2 regions of the Marinobacter adhaerens HP15 genome follow, and region 1 is predicted to be linked to the other one. Evidence: predicted binding sites of a transcription regulator. Region 1 holds the regulator's gene; the other holds the start of a gene.

Region 1 (7,197 bases):
CGATGGAGTTTGCGTCCTTCCCGACAGTCCTGCTGGTAGCCACACTTCTGCGTCTCGCCCTGAATGTGGCGTCTACCCGGATTGTTCTGCTGAACGGCCACGAAGGCGGCGATGCCGCCGGTAAAGTGATCGAATCCTTCGGCGCCGTTCTGATCGGCGGCAATTACGCCGTGGGTCTGGTGGTGTTTGCGATCCTGATGATCATCAACTTCCTGGTCGTGACCAAGGGTGCCGGCCGGGTCTCCGAGGTGAGCGCCCGTTTCACGCTGGATGCTATGCCCGGCAAGCAGATGGCGATTGATGCGGACCTGAACGCCGGCCTGATCAATCAGGATGAGGCCAAGCATCGTCGTGCCGAAATCGCCCAGGAAGCGGATTTCTACGGCTCCATGGACGGTGCGTCCAAGTTTGTGAAGGGCGACGCCATTGCCGGCCTGCTGATTCTTGCGATCAACATCATTGGCGGTATTGCCATTGGTATGCTGCAGCACGGTCTGGATTTCGGGCTGGCCATGGAGCGATATGCGCTGCTGACCATTGGTGACGGCCTGGTGGCACAGATTCCCTCACTGCTGCTGTCCACGTCTGCTGCAATCATGGTAACGCGGGTTACCTCCAGCCAGGACATGGGCGGCCAGATCCTCCAGCAAATGTTCAGTGCGCCCAAGGCGCTGTCCATTGCCGCCGCTATCCTGATCATTCTCGGTCTGATTCCCGGAATGCCCCACGTGGCCTTCCTGGGTCTGGGTGCACTGGCCGCCGGCGCTGCCTGGTATATCTGGAAGCACCAGAGACAGACCGTCGAAGAAGATGGCGCATTCCCGGTTAGGGGCGCGGGCGGGGCGGCTCCACGGCCGGCGGGTCGTGATCTGCCCCCAGGCGGTGATGCTGGCGGCGATCAGGGGCGTCAGCTACCGGCCCCCGGAGAGACCAAGGAGCTGGGTTGGGACGATGTGTCCACTGTCGATATTGTCGGTCTGGAAGTGGGTTACCGGTTGATCCCGCTGGTGGACAAGTCACAGGGTGGCCAGTTGCTCAGTCGTATCAAGGGCGTTCGTAAAAAGCTGTCCCAGGATCTGGGCTTCCTGATGCCCTCGGTCCACATCCGAGACAACCTGGATCTGATGCCCAACGTCTACCGCATCACGCTGATGGGCGTGACCATTGCCGAGGCGGAAATCCATCCGGACCGCGAACTGGCCATCGACCCCGGTCAGGTATTCGGAAAAATAGAGGGCATTGAAGGCAAGGATCCGGCGTTCGGTCTGGATGCCAGCTGGATTGAGCCAGACAAGAAAGACCAGGCCCAGACCCTCGGCTATACCGTGGTCGATGCCAGTACGGTGGTCGCGACCCACCTTAACCAGGTACTGCAGAAACACGCCCACGAGCTGCTGGGCCACGAGGAAGTCCAGAAATGGCTGGATCAGCTTGAAAAGATTTCTCCGAAGCTGGCCGAGGAACTGGTACCCACCACCGTATCCATCAGCCTGCTGCTGAAAGTGCTGCAGAATCTCCTGAAGGAAGAAGTGCCGATCCGGGACATGCGGTCCATTGCCGAGGCTATCGTGAACGTGCATCCGAAGAGTCAGGATCCGAAGCTGTTGACCACCGTTGCGCGGCAGTCCCTGCGCCGGATGATTGTCCAGAGTATCTGCGGCAACGAATCGGAGATACCGGTGATCACCTTGGATCCGGATCTGGAACAGTTATTGCTAAAGTCTGTTCAACAGAGTCAACAATCCGGCGGACAGGAAGATATTGGCCTGGTCCTGGAGCCGAATATGGTTGAAAAACTCCAGCGCTCGCTTCAGGAGAGCGTCCAGCGTCAGGAGATGCTCGGCAAGCCAGCCATTCTGCTGGTGTCCGGGCCCCTGAGGCCGGTGCTGGCGAAGTTCGCCAGCTACGGGGTAGAGCGGCTCCATGTGCTCTCGTACCAGGAAATTCCGGATAACAAACAGATTACGATCGTGGCGTCCGTTGGCCAGTAGCGGCGCGGATGACAGAGCGGACAGCGCCGGCACGGCGTTGCCGGTGGAGGAAGAGGCATCATGAAAGTAAAACGGTTTTTTGCTCAGACCATGGCCGAGGCGCTCAAGCAGGTCAGTGAACAGATGGGGCCGGACGCCGTGATCCTTTCCAATCGTCGGGTCGACGGCGGTGTCGAAATTGTGACGGCGCTGGACTATGACGAGAATATGGCGCGCCAGCGACTGGGCAACCAGGCAGAAGAAGCCACCAACGGGTCCCGCTTGGCCGAGATGCAGGCCGACCAGCACAGGCGTCTTGAGGACGAGCTGAGCCGGTCCCGGGACCGCATCCGTGAAGTACGGGAAAAGCGGGCATCGCAGGGCGCGAGCTACGCCGGTTCGTTCGCTGCCATTCAGGAAGAGGTGAGCGGTGGTTTTGGTGATATTGAACCTCTGCCACAGGCGCCGAGGGAAGCCTATTCCGATGAGCTGGCGCAGATGCGGGCCGAGATCAGCTCGCTCAAAGACATGATGCAGGGCCGTCGGCCGCAACCGGAGCCGGAGGTTTCTGCGACCACCGCCGTGCAGCAGAGGCTTGCCGAGCGCTTGCAGGAGTTCGGCCTCGGCAGTGATCTGGCGGGGTCAATTTCCCGTCGTCACAAGGCGGGGCGTCTGGAAGACGGTTGGAAGCAGTCCCTGAAAATGCTGTGTACCGGGGTCCGGACCTCCCGCATGGAGTGGCTGGATGAGGGCGGCGCCTACGCGTTGGTGGGGCCGACAGGGTCCGGGAAAACCACCACCATCGGAAAACTCGCCGCTCGCTACGTGCTCAAGCATGGTTCCGATTCCGTGGCCCTGGTTACCACGGATCGCTATCGGGTGGCGGCGCACGAGCAGTTATTCGTGTTCGGTCGGATCCTGAATGTGCCGGTTCGGGTCGTGGATGAGAGCCACAGTCTGGACGATATTCTGGACGAGCTTTCAGACCGTCATCTGGTGCTGATTGATACCGCCGGACTGACCAGTGCGGACAAAGGCTATCAGGAACAGCTGGCCGAACTGGCTCGCAGCCATCACAATATCAAAACCCATCTGGTGGTCTCGGCAACCAGTCAGCCTCGCATCATGAAATCCGTGTGGCATTGCTATAAGATGGCAAATCTTGCGGGCTGTTTGATGACCAAAATCGACGAGGCCCTGACGCTGGGCGAGTCTCTCGGGTTTGTGATGGAAACCGGTCTGCCGGTAGCCTATTACACAGACGGCCAGAAGATTCCTGAAGACCTGCACCACGCAGAAGCCGTTCCGCTGGTGCGGTTGGCCGTGGATCGGCTGAAAACACTCCAGCAACAGCAAGCGGTCGCAGAGGGCCTGAAAGAGCACGCCTGAGACCGGACAGATTGACAGCAGGCGTCGGAGACAAAGCCGGCGAAACGTGGCGAGAGACCAAAAACAGTATGAGCAGAGCACATCCGGTACAGGTGATTGCAGTTTCCGGCGGAAAGGGTGGTGTCGGCAAGAGTAACGTGTCGGTGAACCTCGGAATTGCCCTGGCGCAGAAAGGCCGGAGAGTGGTGCTGCTCGACGCCGATCTGGGGCTCGCCAATATCGACGTCTTGCTGGGCATCACTGCCAATCGCAACCTCCAGGATGTTCTGGCGGGCGACTGTGATCTGAAGGACGTTCTGGTGAATGGTCCCGGTGGCATCAAGATTGTCCCCGCCTCTTCCGGTACCCAACGAATGACCCAGCTCAGCCCCATGGAACATGCCGGGCTGATTAATGCGTTCAGCGAACTGGGTGATCAGATCGATGTCCTGATCGTTGATACCGCCGCCGGTATTTCCGAGTCAGTGGTCAGTTTTCTGAGAGCGTCGCAGGAGCTGCTGCTGGTTGTCTGCGACGAGCCGACCTCGATCACCGATGCCTATGCCCTGATCAAGCTGATGAACCGTGATTATGGAACCAACCGCTTCCGTATTCTTGCCAATCAGGTCCGGAATGAGCAGGAAGGCCGGCATCTGTTTGAAAAACTGACCCGGGTCACCGAGCGCTTCCTCGATGTGGCACTACAATACGTAGGAATAGTCCCCTACGATGAGGCCGTGAAGAAAGCGGTTCAGCGGCAGCGTGCGGTGCTGGACGCCTATCCCAGGGCGAAAGCTTCACTGGCCATCAAGGCGCTGGCGGACAAGGTAGATAGCTGGCCGTTGCCGTCCTCTCCCCGCGGGCATCTGGAATTTTTTGTGGAGCGGCTCGTCGAAGTCTGAATCGGATCCAGTCAAACAAAAAACCGGATACATGACATTGGCGAAAAACCTCGGAATCTATAACCAGTCAAGTGCGCAGAAGCCGGCTCAGCTCATTGAGCAGCACGCGCCGCTGGTCAAGAAAATTGCCCTTCACCTGATGGCTCGCCTGCCGGCGTCCGTCCAGCTTGAGGACCTGATGCAGGCCGGCATGATCGGTCTGCTCGAGGCCGCCCAGCGTTACAGTTCTACCAAAGGTGCTACCTTCGAGACTTACGCCGGTATCCGTATTCGCGGCGCCATGGTGGACGAAATCCGCAAGGGTGACTGGGTGCCACGTTCTGTTCATCGCAACGCCCGTCGCATTTCCCAGGCCATCAAGGCCGTTGAAGATCGACTTGGCCGCGAAGCCCACGACCAGGAAGTGGCCGAAGAGCTGGGTATGGGGCTGCCCGAATACCACTCCTACCTTTCCGATTCCAACAGCGGTCGACTTTTTAGCCTCGACGAGCTCAATGAATCCGGAGAGCTGCCGATAGAACAGACAGAGACGCAGGATAATCCCCTTGAGGGGTTGTCCTCCGATGCCTTCCGGCGGAGCCTCGCTGAGGCGATTGAAGACCTGCCGGAGCGGGAAAAGCTGGTGTTGAGCCTTTACTACCAGGAAGAACTGAACCTCAAGGAGATTGGCGCGGTGCTCGGCGTCAGTGAGAGCAGGGTAAGCCAGATTCACAGCCAGGCAGCCCTGCGCCTTCGGGGACGGCTCTCGGATTGGCGTCAGGAATCGGACAACTGACCGCGTTCAGTCTGTGTCGCCAACGAGGTAGTCTGTAGTTTTTGGTAACCGATGCTTTACAACCGAAGCAAAGGTCCGACAATAAGCGGTTAAAACAGCGGCCTGCTAGACTTTGAACGCAAAGGTCAAACGAATTCCGGGTGTTACTAACTGGAGGTCCCATTGGACAAAAACATGAAAATCCTCATTGTGGACGACTTCTCCACAATGCGACGGATCATCAAGAACCTGCTGCGTGATCTTGGCTTCACCAACACCGATGAAGCTGACGACGGCAACACGGCACTGCCAATGCTCAAAAGCGGCAAATACGATTTTCTGGTGACCGACTGGAACATGCCGGGTATGTCAGGCTTCGACCTGCTCAAGGCCGTTCGGGCGGACGAGAATCTGAAAACCCTGCCGGTATTGATGGTAACTGCTGAGGCCAAGCGCGACCAGATCGTTGCCGCTGCCCAGGCAGGCGTAAACGGTTATGTGGTCAAGCCGTTCACCGCTGCCGTGCTCAAGGAAAAGATTGAGAAAATCTTTGAAAGAATCCAGTAACCAGAGGTCGGATGGCTCTCATGAGCGATAGCAAAAAGAACCATCGGGGCCTTGAACCGGAGGTGACGGAAAAGCTCCAGCGGCAGGCAGCGGAACTGGCCGAGAGTGTTGATGCGGGTGATTATGCCAAAGCCATGACCCTGATCAATGAACTCAGCGAGGTCAGGGATCAGAGTCTGTACCGTGAGGTAGGGCGGCTGACGCGGAGCCTGCACGAAGCAATCCGGAACTTCCAGATTGATCCCCGTAACGCCGAGCAGCAGGAAGCACTGTCAAAGATGACTGATGCCTCTGATCGTCTCGAATACGTTGTGCAGATGACCGGTGAAGCAGCCAACCGGACCATGGACCTGGTTGAGGAAACCATGCCGGTGGCCAATGCCCTCAGAGACGAGGCCGCCGCGTTGCGTGATGAGTGGCAGCGCCTGCGTCGCCGGGAAATGCAGCCGGCTGAGTTTCGCGAGCTGTACGGCCGGATTGATCGTTTTTTGTCAGCATGGCAACCGATGCCGACACCATGTACAGCAACCTGTCGGAAATCCTGCTGGCTCAGGACTATCAGGATCTGACAGGTCAGGTCATCCAGAAGGTCACCGCCCTGGTGAAAGAGGTTGAGGAGCAGATGCTCAGCCTGGTGGTGATGGCCAGTCATGTGGACCAGCTCACGGGCACGGTGCACCAGATTGAAGAAAAGAAGAGTCTGCAGAGAAGGGCGTCGGGCCCCAGATCAAGGCCGATGAGCGTGAAGATGTAGTTTCGGGGCAGGACGACGTAGACGACCTGTTGTCCAGTCTCGGTTTCTGAATAATGAGGGTAACGCATGGCGTTTGATGCTGATGAAGAGATTTTGCAGGACTTCCTGGTAGAAGCCGGCGAGATCCTCGAAAAGCTGTCAGAGCAGTTGGTAGATCTTGAGCGACATCCTGACGACAGTGATCTGCTCAACGCCATCTTCCGTGGTTTCCATACCGTGAAAGGCGGAGCCGGCTTCCTTCAGCTTGAAGCGCTGGTGAACTGCTGCCATTCCGCGGAAAACGTTTTCGACATCTTGCGTAATCACAAGCGCAAGGTGGATTCCGAACTGATGGACGTGGTTCTAGAAGCACTCGACTACGTCAATGCCATGTTTGAGCAGGTCCGCAATCATGAGGAGCTGACACCGGCTCCGGACGAACTTATTGCCCGTCTGGATGCCTTGGCCCAGCCTGAAGGCGAGGGGGCACCGGCCACTGCCGCTCAACCTGAGCAGGAAGAGAGCGAACCGGCAGAAGACGGTGGCGACATCACCGACGACGAGTTCGAACAGCTTCTGGATGCATTGCAGGACGAGAAATCAGCGGAGGTTTCCTCGGCTTCGAGCGCCGGATCGGCCGGCGGTGACCAGGAAAGTTCTGGAGACGACGAAATAACCGACGACGAATTCGAAGCGCTACTGGACCAACTGCACGGAAAAGGTCAGTTTGCCGGTGCGCCAGCTGGCGAGGAAGAGGCTTCTAGTAAAGAAGAAAAGCCGGCTGCCAAGGCCGGATCTGCTGGCGGCGACGACCTGATCACCGACGACGAATTCGAGAAACTGCTGGACGATCTTCACGGCAAGGGCGGAAGCCCGACCGCGGGCGGAGAGCCTTCAGCCTCG
Region 2 (7,197 bases), 1.1 Mb from region 1:
TGCTGGAAGACTCCGGCCTGGCCATTCATCGGGAGCCGGCCATCCTCCAGCGACTCTGGCAGAAACTGATCATCAATGCGGGCATCAATCCCTACACCGCGATCCTGAACTGCCCCAATGGCGACATCCTGTCTGCAGGGCTATATCAGGACACCATCGAGGAACTTTGCCGGGAATTGTCAGAGCTGATGAGCGCCGCCGTCCAGATTACGGAAACACCGGATTCCCTGCGCCAACGCATTGAACAGGTCGCTCAAAACACCGCCGGCAACACATCGTCGATGCGTGCCGATGTTCTCCGGAAACGCCAAACCGAGATAGACTTTATCAACGGGTATCTGGCAAAACTCGGAAAAGAACTCGGTATCGACACGCCGGTGAACCAAATGCTGACCGAACGGGTACAACAACTGTCGTCACATTAACAGGAGCAGACTGATGGGCAACCGCCTTTCCAAGATTTACACCCGCACCGGAGACGATGGCTCCACGGGCCTGGCCGATGGCAACCGGATTGCCAAGAATGCCCAGCGAGTTGAAGCCATGGGCACCGCTGATGAACTCAACTGCCATATCGGGTTGCTAATCGAAACCTTGGACAGCGACGACGAACTGGTGGAGAGCCTGCGCCGCATTCAGCATCATCTGTTTGACCTGGGGGGCGAATTTGCCATCCCCGGCAGCCGTGTGATTGGTGACGAACACATCGAATGGCTGGAAGGCACCCTGGACCGGCACAACGAAGGCCTGCCACCGCTGAAGAATTTTGTCCTGCCCGGCGGCAGTCCCGGCGCCGCCCAATGTCACCTTGCCCGGGCGGTCTGCCGTCGTGCAGAGCGGGTTGTCGTCGCCCTCGGCCATGAGGACTCGATCAACACCGCTTCCCGACACTACCTGAACCGTCTATCGGATCTGTTGTTTGTCATCGCCCGCGTACTGGCCCGGCGCGAGGGTGGCGAAGAGATTCTCTGGGAACAAAAAAAATCCGGCCTCTGAGGGCCGGATTTTTTATGCGCCTGATCGCGCGCAAAGGTCCGCTGGTCAGACCTTGAACGCTTCCACCAGACGCTGAAGCGACGCTGTCAGTTGCGACATTTCTCTGGAAGAACCCAGGGTTTCTTCAGCATTGGCGGCTGTTTTATGGCCCAGCTCGCCAATCTGCTCAACGTTCGAGTTCACGTTTTTCGCGACGGCAGACTGCTCTTCGGCGGCCTGGGCGATCTGGTGACTCATATCCACGATCACGGAGATGCCCTTGGCGATTCTATCCAGGGCCTCTGTCACCTCTCCGGACTTCTGCACCGTTGCCTCGGTCACGTCCCGGCTGTTGGTCATGGCCGACACCGCGTCCTTGACGCCGCTCTGGAGCCGGGAAATCATGCCTTCGATTTCTTCCGTCGATTTGTGCGTGCGCTGTGACAGCGAGCGAACCTCATCGGCAACCACCGCGAAACCACGCCCCTGCTCCCCGGCTCGGGCCGCCTCGATCGCGGCGTTCAGGGCGAGCAGGTTGGTCTGCTCGGCGATGGCCTTGATCTCGACCAGCACCTGACTGATGTTGTCACTGTCCTTGCTGACCCGGTTGATCACTTCCACCGCGCCTGAGATTTCACCCGCCAGCTTGTTGATGGTTTCAACCGTGTCGGCCACCACGCCCCGGCCGGTTTCTGTGTCCTGTTCGGCATTGCTCGCGCTGTCCGCAACCCGGTGCGCGCTTTCGGTGACTTCATGAACCGCCTCAACCATCTGGTTCATGGCTTCATTGATCTGGCCGCTTTCTTCCATCTGACGCGCAACCGCTTCGCTGTTGGCCGCAGCGGTGTCATTGACCCGGGTGGCCTGCTGGTCTACGTCCGCCGTCGTCCGGCTGACAGAGCGGATCAGCTCGGCAATCCGGTCGGTCATGTTATTGAATTCCGTCGTCAACTCGCCCAGCTCATCGCGGTTGCGCAAACTGATGTGCGTGGTCATGTCGCCGGCGGCAACGTTCCGCGCGGCTTCGCTGAAGCGGTTGATGGCAGTACGTACGGACATGAAGAAGCCGATGTAGAGATAGACAACCACAAGCAGCACGGCGATCAGGGCAACCACGATCAGGCGACGCTGGTTGATCTCACTCTCGAGCCGTGCGCGAAGGTTCGAGTCGACCACGCTGAAGGCAGCCGTCTTGACGTCGTCGTAGTGGGCCAACTGCCCGGACATCAGATCGTCGTATTCGGTCCAGGGCATTTCCAGACGCATGGGCGTTATCACGTTCAGATCCAGATGATCCCGAACCACCATCAAACTCTCGTCAACCCGTTGAATGGCGTTGCCTGCCTGATTGGCAAGGGCCGGCGATGCTTCAGAAGCAAGAGCCAAGGCCGGTGAAAGCAAGGAGGTGCGATTAGTCAACTGGTCATAGATTTCGTTCAGGGTTTCGCTCAGGGCGTAACCTACCTGCCCCTCGACCAATGCGAAGATTCCGTAGGATTTTGCCCGACCGATCACGGTGCGTGCAGCCGGGAGAGAGTCCTGGACCAGGCCCAGAATCAACTGGTTTTCTCTTGAGGCCCCCTGCCCCAAACCAGAGATTTCAATGGTGGCCGAAAGCAGCGCCTGTGCCTTCTGGACGAATTCCTGATAATACTTGAACTGAGGATCGAAGCTGCCCTGATAATTGTCATCGGCCCGCAATGCTTCCCACTCCTGGCGAAGGCCTTCAACCTGATCGGCCCAGGAGCCAGTCGTATCGAACGAGCGCTCTTCTGCGGTCAGAGCCGCCAAAAGGCTATCAATCTCAGTGGCCGCTTCTTCGGAAACTGCGGTAATGGCACTCTCATCCTTGATGATCGCCGGTGAGCGATAGTCTCGATAATCCATCGCCGCATCCACCAGCCGATCCACTTGCTGGAGTTGCTCCAGCCCCTCGACACCCCGGGTCATGGTCTGAACCGAGCGATTCAGCTCGGAAATGGCAAGCCAGGACAGCCCACCAATTGGTAAAAGAAACAGAATGCTGATGAGACTGAACTTGTAGACCATCGGCAGCCGGTTCATCAGGGCAATGGCAGGATTAATGAGTTGCTTCACAGGGACCCTCGTGCTGGCAAATAACCACTGAACGTTAATTCTTTTCTTCTATTGTCGCCTAAAGTCTTAAAAACTTAAGCTTTATTTGTTGTTAAACTGTAATGTTTTATAAAATCCGGGCTAAACGACGCCGGAAATAACCAGCAGGGCGAGTATGCATATCCATACCAGCATGCTTCTGTTCAGCAGATCCCTTACCGCTCGCAGACTCCTTCCCCCAAACGCTGTCCACTCATCCGGGTGAATCCGGGAAAACCTCGCTGGATCCAGTGCATACCCGGTTAACGACCCGTTGGCCGAAATCATGAGTACCTCGCCCGCTTTTTTGGAGGTTCCGGTCAGAGTCTGGCGAGTTTCACGCAGCCAGCCGGCCAGATCTCCGGCAATTCCGAACGTTAACGACAAAAGCCTGGCAGGAATCCAGCCGGCAAGGTCAGACATCTTTGCAAACCTCGGCCTGGCCGGCGCCTGCGGCCATTGCTCGGCGAGCGCTACCAGCCCACGCGCCAGGACCGCGAGACCGATACCGCCAACCACATACCAGAAAGCCACCGAAAAAAGCGCTGGAACACCGAAACCATCAGTGCCTTGGACAGGGAGAGGTGCATGGCCTCGGGAGACACTGCGGCTCCCCGTTCATCGGCCGGAAGAAGGTCTTTCACATGATGCCAGGCCGACTGCATGTCTCCCCGGTGCCACGCCTCCGCATAGGCCCGCAGTACCTGTCGCCAGCCCGGCGTTCCCATAAGGACGACCAGCACCAGGAACTCCAGCGGGTAAGCCGCCATTCTCCAGCCAGAAGACACCAGCAGGTATTCCGCAAGCCCCAGTATCAGGGCCGGAAACAGGACCAGTGCCAGCCCGGTCGCTATCCCCGATTCATGGCCCGCCCTGACCCGGCTGCCGTAGCGGAACCAACGACGCCAGACCTCATCGCCAGACAGCATGTCCAGGGAATCCAGACGCCTGCGTACCATGTAGGCCAGAAGAAACACAACAAATACCATTCAGACGTTCCTCCCCGATCCTCGGACTATTTCCAGGGCTGACCGGAAATACCGCCAGTCAAAAGCCGGGCCGGGATCGCTCTTCCTGCCGGGCGCAATGTCGCAGTGCCCGGTAATCCGATTGGCCGTGATATCCGGCCAGGCCGTCATAATCAGGTCCGCCACTTTCGCCAGCATGCGATATTGCTCGGTGGTGTAAGGGGTGTCGTCGGTCCCTTCCAGCTCAATCCCGATGGAAAAATCATTGCATTCCTCCTGCCCTTCAAAACACGATCGGCCGGCATGCCAGGCCCGATCAAGCAGGCTGACAAACTGCACCAGCGCGCCATCGCGGCGAATCAGCAGGTGCGCAGACACCTGGACGCCCTCGATAGTCTTGAAGTAGGGGTGCGCAGAATGGTCGAGTTGGTTGCAGAAGAAGTCTTCTATTTCGCGGCCACCAAACTGGCCCGGAGGCAGGCTGATATTGTGGACGACCAGAAGAGAGATGCCCGCTCCATCCGGACGAGGCCCGAAATTCGGCGAAGGGGTCCAGCGGGCGAAGGAAATCCGCCCGGTTTCGCGAAGCGAATTTCCATCGATACCGGAGGCGGTAGGGCGTTCGGAAAAAACGTCTGAATCGGGCAAAGTAATTCCAAAAGTTTCAGAGCATTACAGCCTCTGATTGAATCACAAAGTTGCCACGGTTGCTACGAATCAGTCCTTGCGGCTGCTGCGCAGGTTGTCGATGATCGACTCCAGTGCCCGGTCGAAGATCAGACCATCATCCAGCATGCTGATTTTCCCGGATTCCATGTCGGCGGCCAGTTCCTGACGCAGATACTCTGCCACCTTCGCGCCACTGCGATTCACAAAGATATATTTGCCAGTAGCCTTGATAAAGGCCGCAAGCTTACAGCGCACCCGGGTTTCGTCGCGGGTAAGCTCAATCCAGGAACCCACACGCAGGCTTTCGGCCTTTGACAGCCACTCTGGAGATACTGAAGCAGTCTGCGTTTCAGCGTCAGCCTGGGAGGCAGTCTCGCTGACCACAGAAACAGGCACTTCAGGCTCGGCCGGCGAGGGCGTTGCTTTGACAGCGTCTTCGGCCGCCGGCTCAGGGGGCTCGACGGGCTGCTCAGCAGCGGGTTCCGGAACGAGCAGATCCTCTGGTTCCGAAGGTGATTCCGGCCTGGACGGAGCCGTCACCAATCGCTGGAAAACGTCCACATGGGCAAGTTCAAGGTCGCGAATGGCCGCATCGGTGGCAAACGGGTCCCAGGAAATATCCTGCAGTGCCTTGCGAAGGTCGTCCACAATGGCCGGTATTGCCCTCAGCAAATCTGACCTGGTGGTATCAGTGACCGGGCGCGGATCCACACTCCAGACCAGCTGCTCGGTCAGGTTCCGGGCGTGCTGCCACCGGTCGCTTTCCTCGCCCTCCCGGAGGACAACCCATTGCAGGTACCGGGTCCAGGCTTCGCTCAGGAGGCCGGCAACCGGTTCGGGTACGTCCCGCTGTTCTGTCAGCTCCTGAACCAGGCCTTCCGCCGCCTGGGACGCCCGCTCCTGACGAGCACGCCCTTCTTCAGCATCCCGAAGACGTTGCTCGACGAGCTCACGACGTCGGCGATCGAGATCCATGAAGTGGCTGAAATCTTTCAGCAACTCCTCGAACAGGGAGACGTTGGTAGTGAACTCAGACAGAACCCGATCTACCACTGATTCGATTTTGTCCCGAAGCGGGTCTCTTTGCCCGGCCTTCTTCTCGGTCCAGCCAATGGCCGAGAGTGCCAGCTCGTTAAGCAGTTTTCGAACCGGGTGACCGCCCCGGTTGAAAAAGTTCTTGTCACTCAGCGCCACTTTCAGCACCGGAATCTGCAGGCGCCCGATCAATGCTTTCATCACCGGATGCAGTTGGCGATCTTCCAGAATAAAGTCGAACAGCATGGAAACCAGATTGATCACGTCACTGTCGACCTGCCCAACGCTCAGGCTGTTGCCGTCGCCGGAACGCAGGATGGGTTGAAGCTGCTCGTTCAGAGGTACAACGGTACCTTCACCCCATTGCCTGCTACTCGACTGCGCTTCAGTCAAACGGGCCATGAGCCTGTCGGTGTCAATGTAGCTTTCGCCGACCGGGGATCCACCAGTGACAGCATTGGACTCACCGCGATGCAACAGCGCGCTGAGCTCCGAGAAAGTGGCCTGTGACTGAGACATACCCTGACTCTCGCTGGCAGAATCCGCCTGACCGCTGGCACTGGTCGGCACTGAACTCTCTCCTGACCCACGTTGACCAGAGCGGGAGGGCACCTTGCCGGTGGGCGGTCGTTTCATGTCAGGCATTACGCCTTCACTGATCAAGGTGCGATTGGCTTCTTTGTAGAAATCCCCGAGGGTATCGGCAAGCAGGCGATCAAACAGCTTCAGAACCACCAGCTTGGCCCGGATATCAATGTCGAGGTCTGCACAGGCCTCGGCAACACCGCCACAGATGATTTCAGGGCTCAGCGGCATTTGTGCGTCTTTCAGCTCGATGCCCGGCACCAGATGCCCGACCCGGACGGTAAGCAGACGGATCTGTTCGGTATAACGGTTCCGGAGTTTATTTATGAGATTGTCGACTGCCACCTGCTGCTCAAGCTGGGAATGATCAACGAGGCTGAGAGAGTCCTCGTCAACTTCATCCAGGGACCTGGCACTTTGTTGGGGCTGGAACCTGCCGATTTCATTGAAAGCCTGGCTGACGTACTGGAGGATCGAGACCACCATGGCCTTGCGACGAAGCCTGAGCTCCCGCATGGCATCAAAGTAGGCGGTCTGGTCGAGGTTGGAGCCGGCTCTGTCGGCGAGTTCAAACAGGGCATCATCGGCACGATCGAAAAAACTGGCAAGAACGGACTTGAGGGACTGACCCGATGCGTCACGAAGGCGCACGAGGGACGCAGGCAAAGAAAACCGGGCGGGCGGTTTCTGGCCTGAAAAGCTGACAACCTTGTTATCGTGCACCATCTCGCTGCTCCGCCCTGTCTTACACAATTGCCTGTTTATTTCTCCACTTCACATGATACGAGCTGCCCACGTCAGGTTGTGTCAGATTTTGTCACCTTTTGTGTAGACCTGACGTGCATCACAG

Evidence for each region. The regulator FliA, encoded in region 1, starts transcription of late flagellar genes. The targets are predictions, from matches to a motif close to CTAAAGTTTNNNNNNNNNNNGCCGNTAA.
Region 2: a site for FliA is predicted at 3,124-3,151, ahead of HP15_RS06565 (methyl-accepting chemotaxis protein). Genes of this name have one in related genera too.

The regions. Positions count from the first base shown of each region.
Region 1 is NC_017506.1:2,420,817-2,428,013, reverse strand. It holds gene flhA (flagellar biosynthesis protein FlhA) at 1-1,991, shown strand, start outside; gene flhF (flagellar biosynthesis protein FlhF) at 2,052-3,359, shown strand; gene HP15_RS11470 (MinD/ParA family protein) at 3,428-4,240, shown strand; gene HP15_RS11465 (RNA polymerase sigma factor FliA) at 4,272-5,015, shown strand; gene cheY (chemotaxis response regulator CheY) at 5,178-5,561, shown strand; partial or broken gene HP15_RS11455 (protein phosphatase CheZ) at 5,573-6,365, shown strand; gene HP15_RS11450 (chemotaxis protein CheA) at 6,382-7,197, shown strand, end outside.
Region 2 is NC_017506.1:1,365,268-1,372,464, reverse strand. It holds gene HP15_RS06575 (ketopantoate reductase family protein) at 1-425, shown strand, start outside; gene HP15_RS06570 (cob(I)yrinic acid a,c-diamide adenosyltransferase) at 439-996, shown strand; gene HP15_RS06565 (methyl-accepting chemotaxis protein) at 1,042-3,072, opposite strand; gene HP15_RS22595 (hypothetical protein) at 3,193-3,513, opposite strand; gene HP15_RS22590 (CobD/CbiB family protein) at 3,564-4,079, opposite strand; gene ampD (1,6-anhydro-N-acetylmuramyl-L-alanine amidase AmpD) at 4,080-4,661, opposite strand; gene HP15_RS06550 (DUF1631 domain-containing protein) at 4,776-7,073, opposite strand.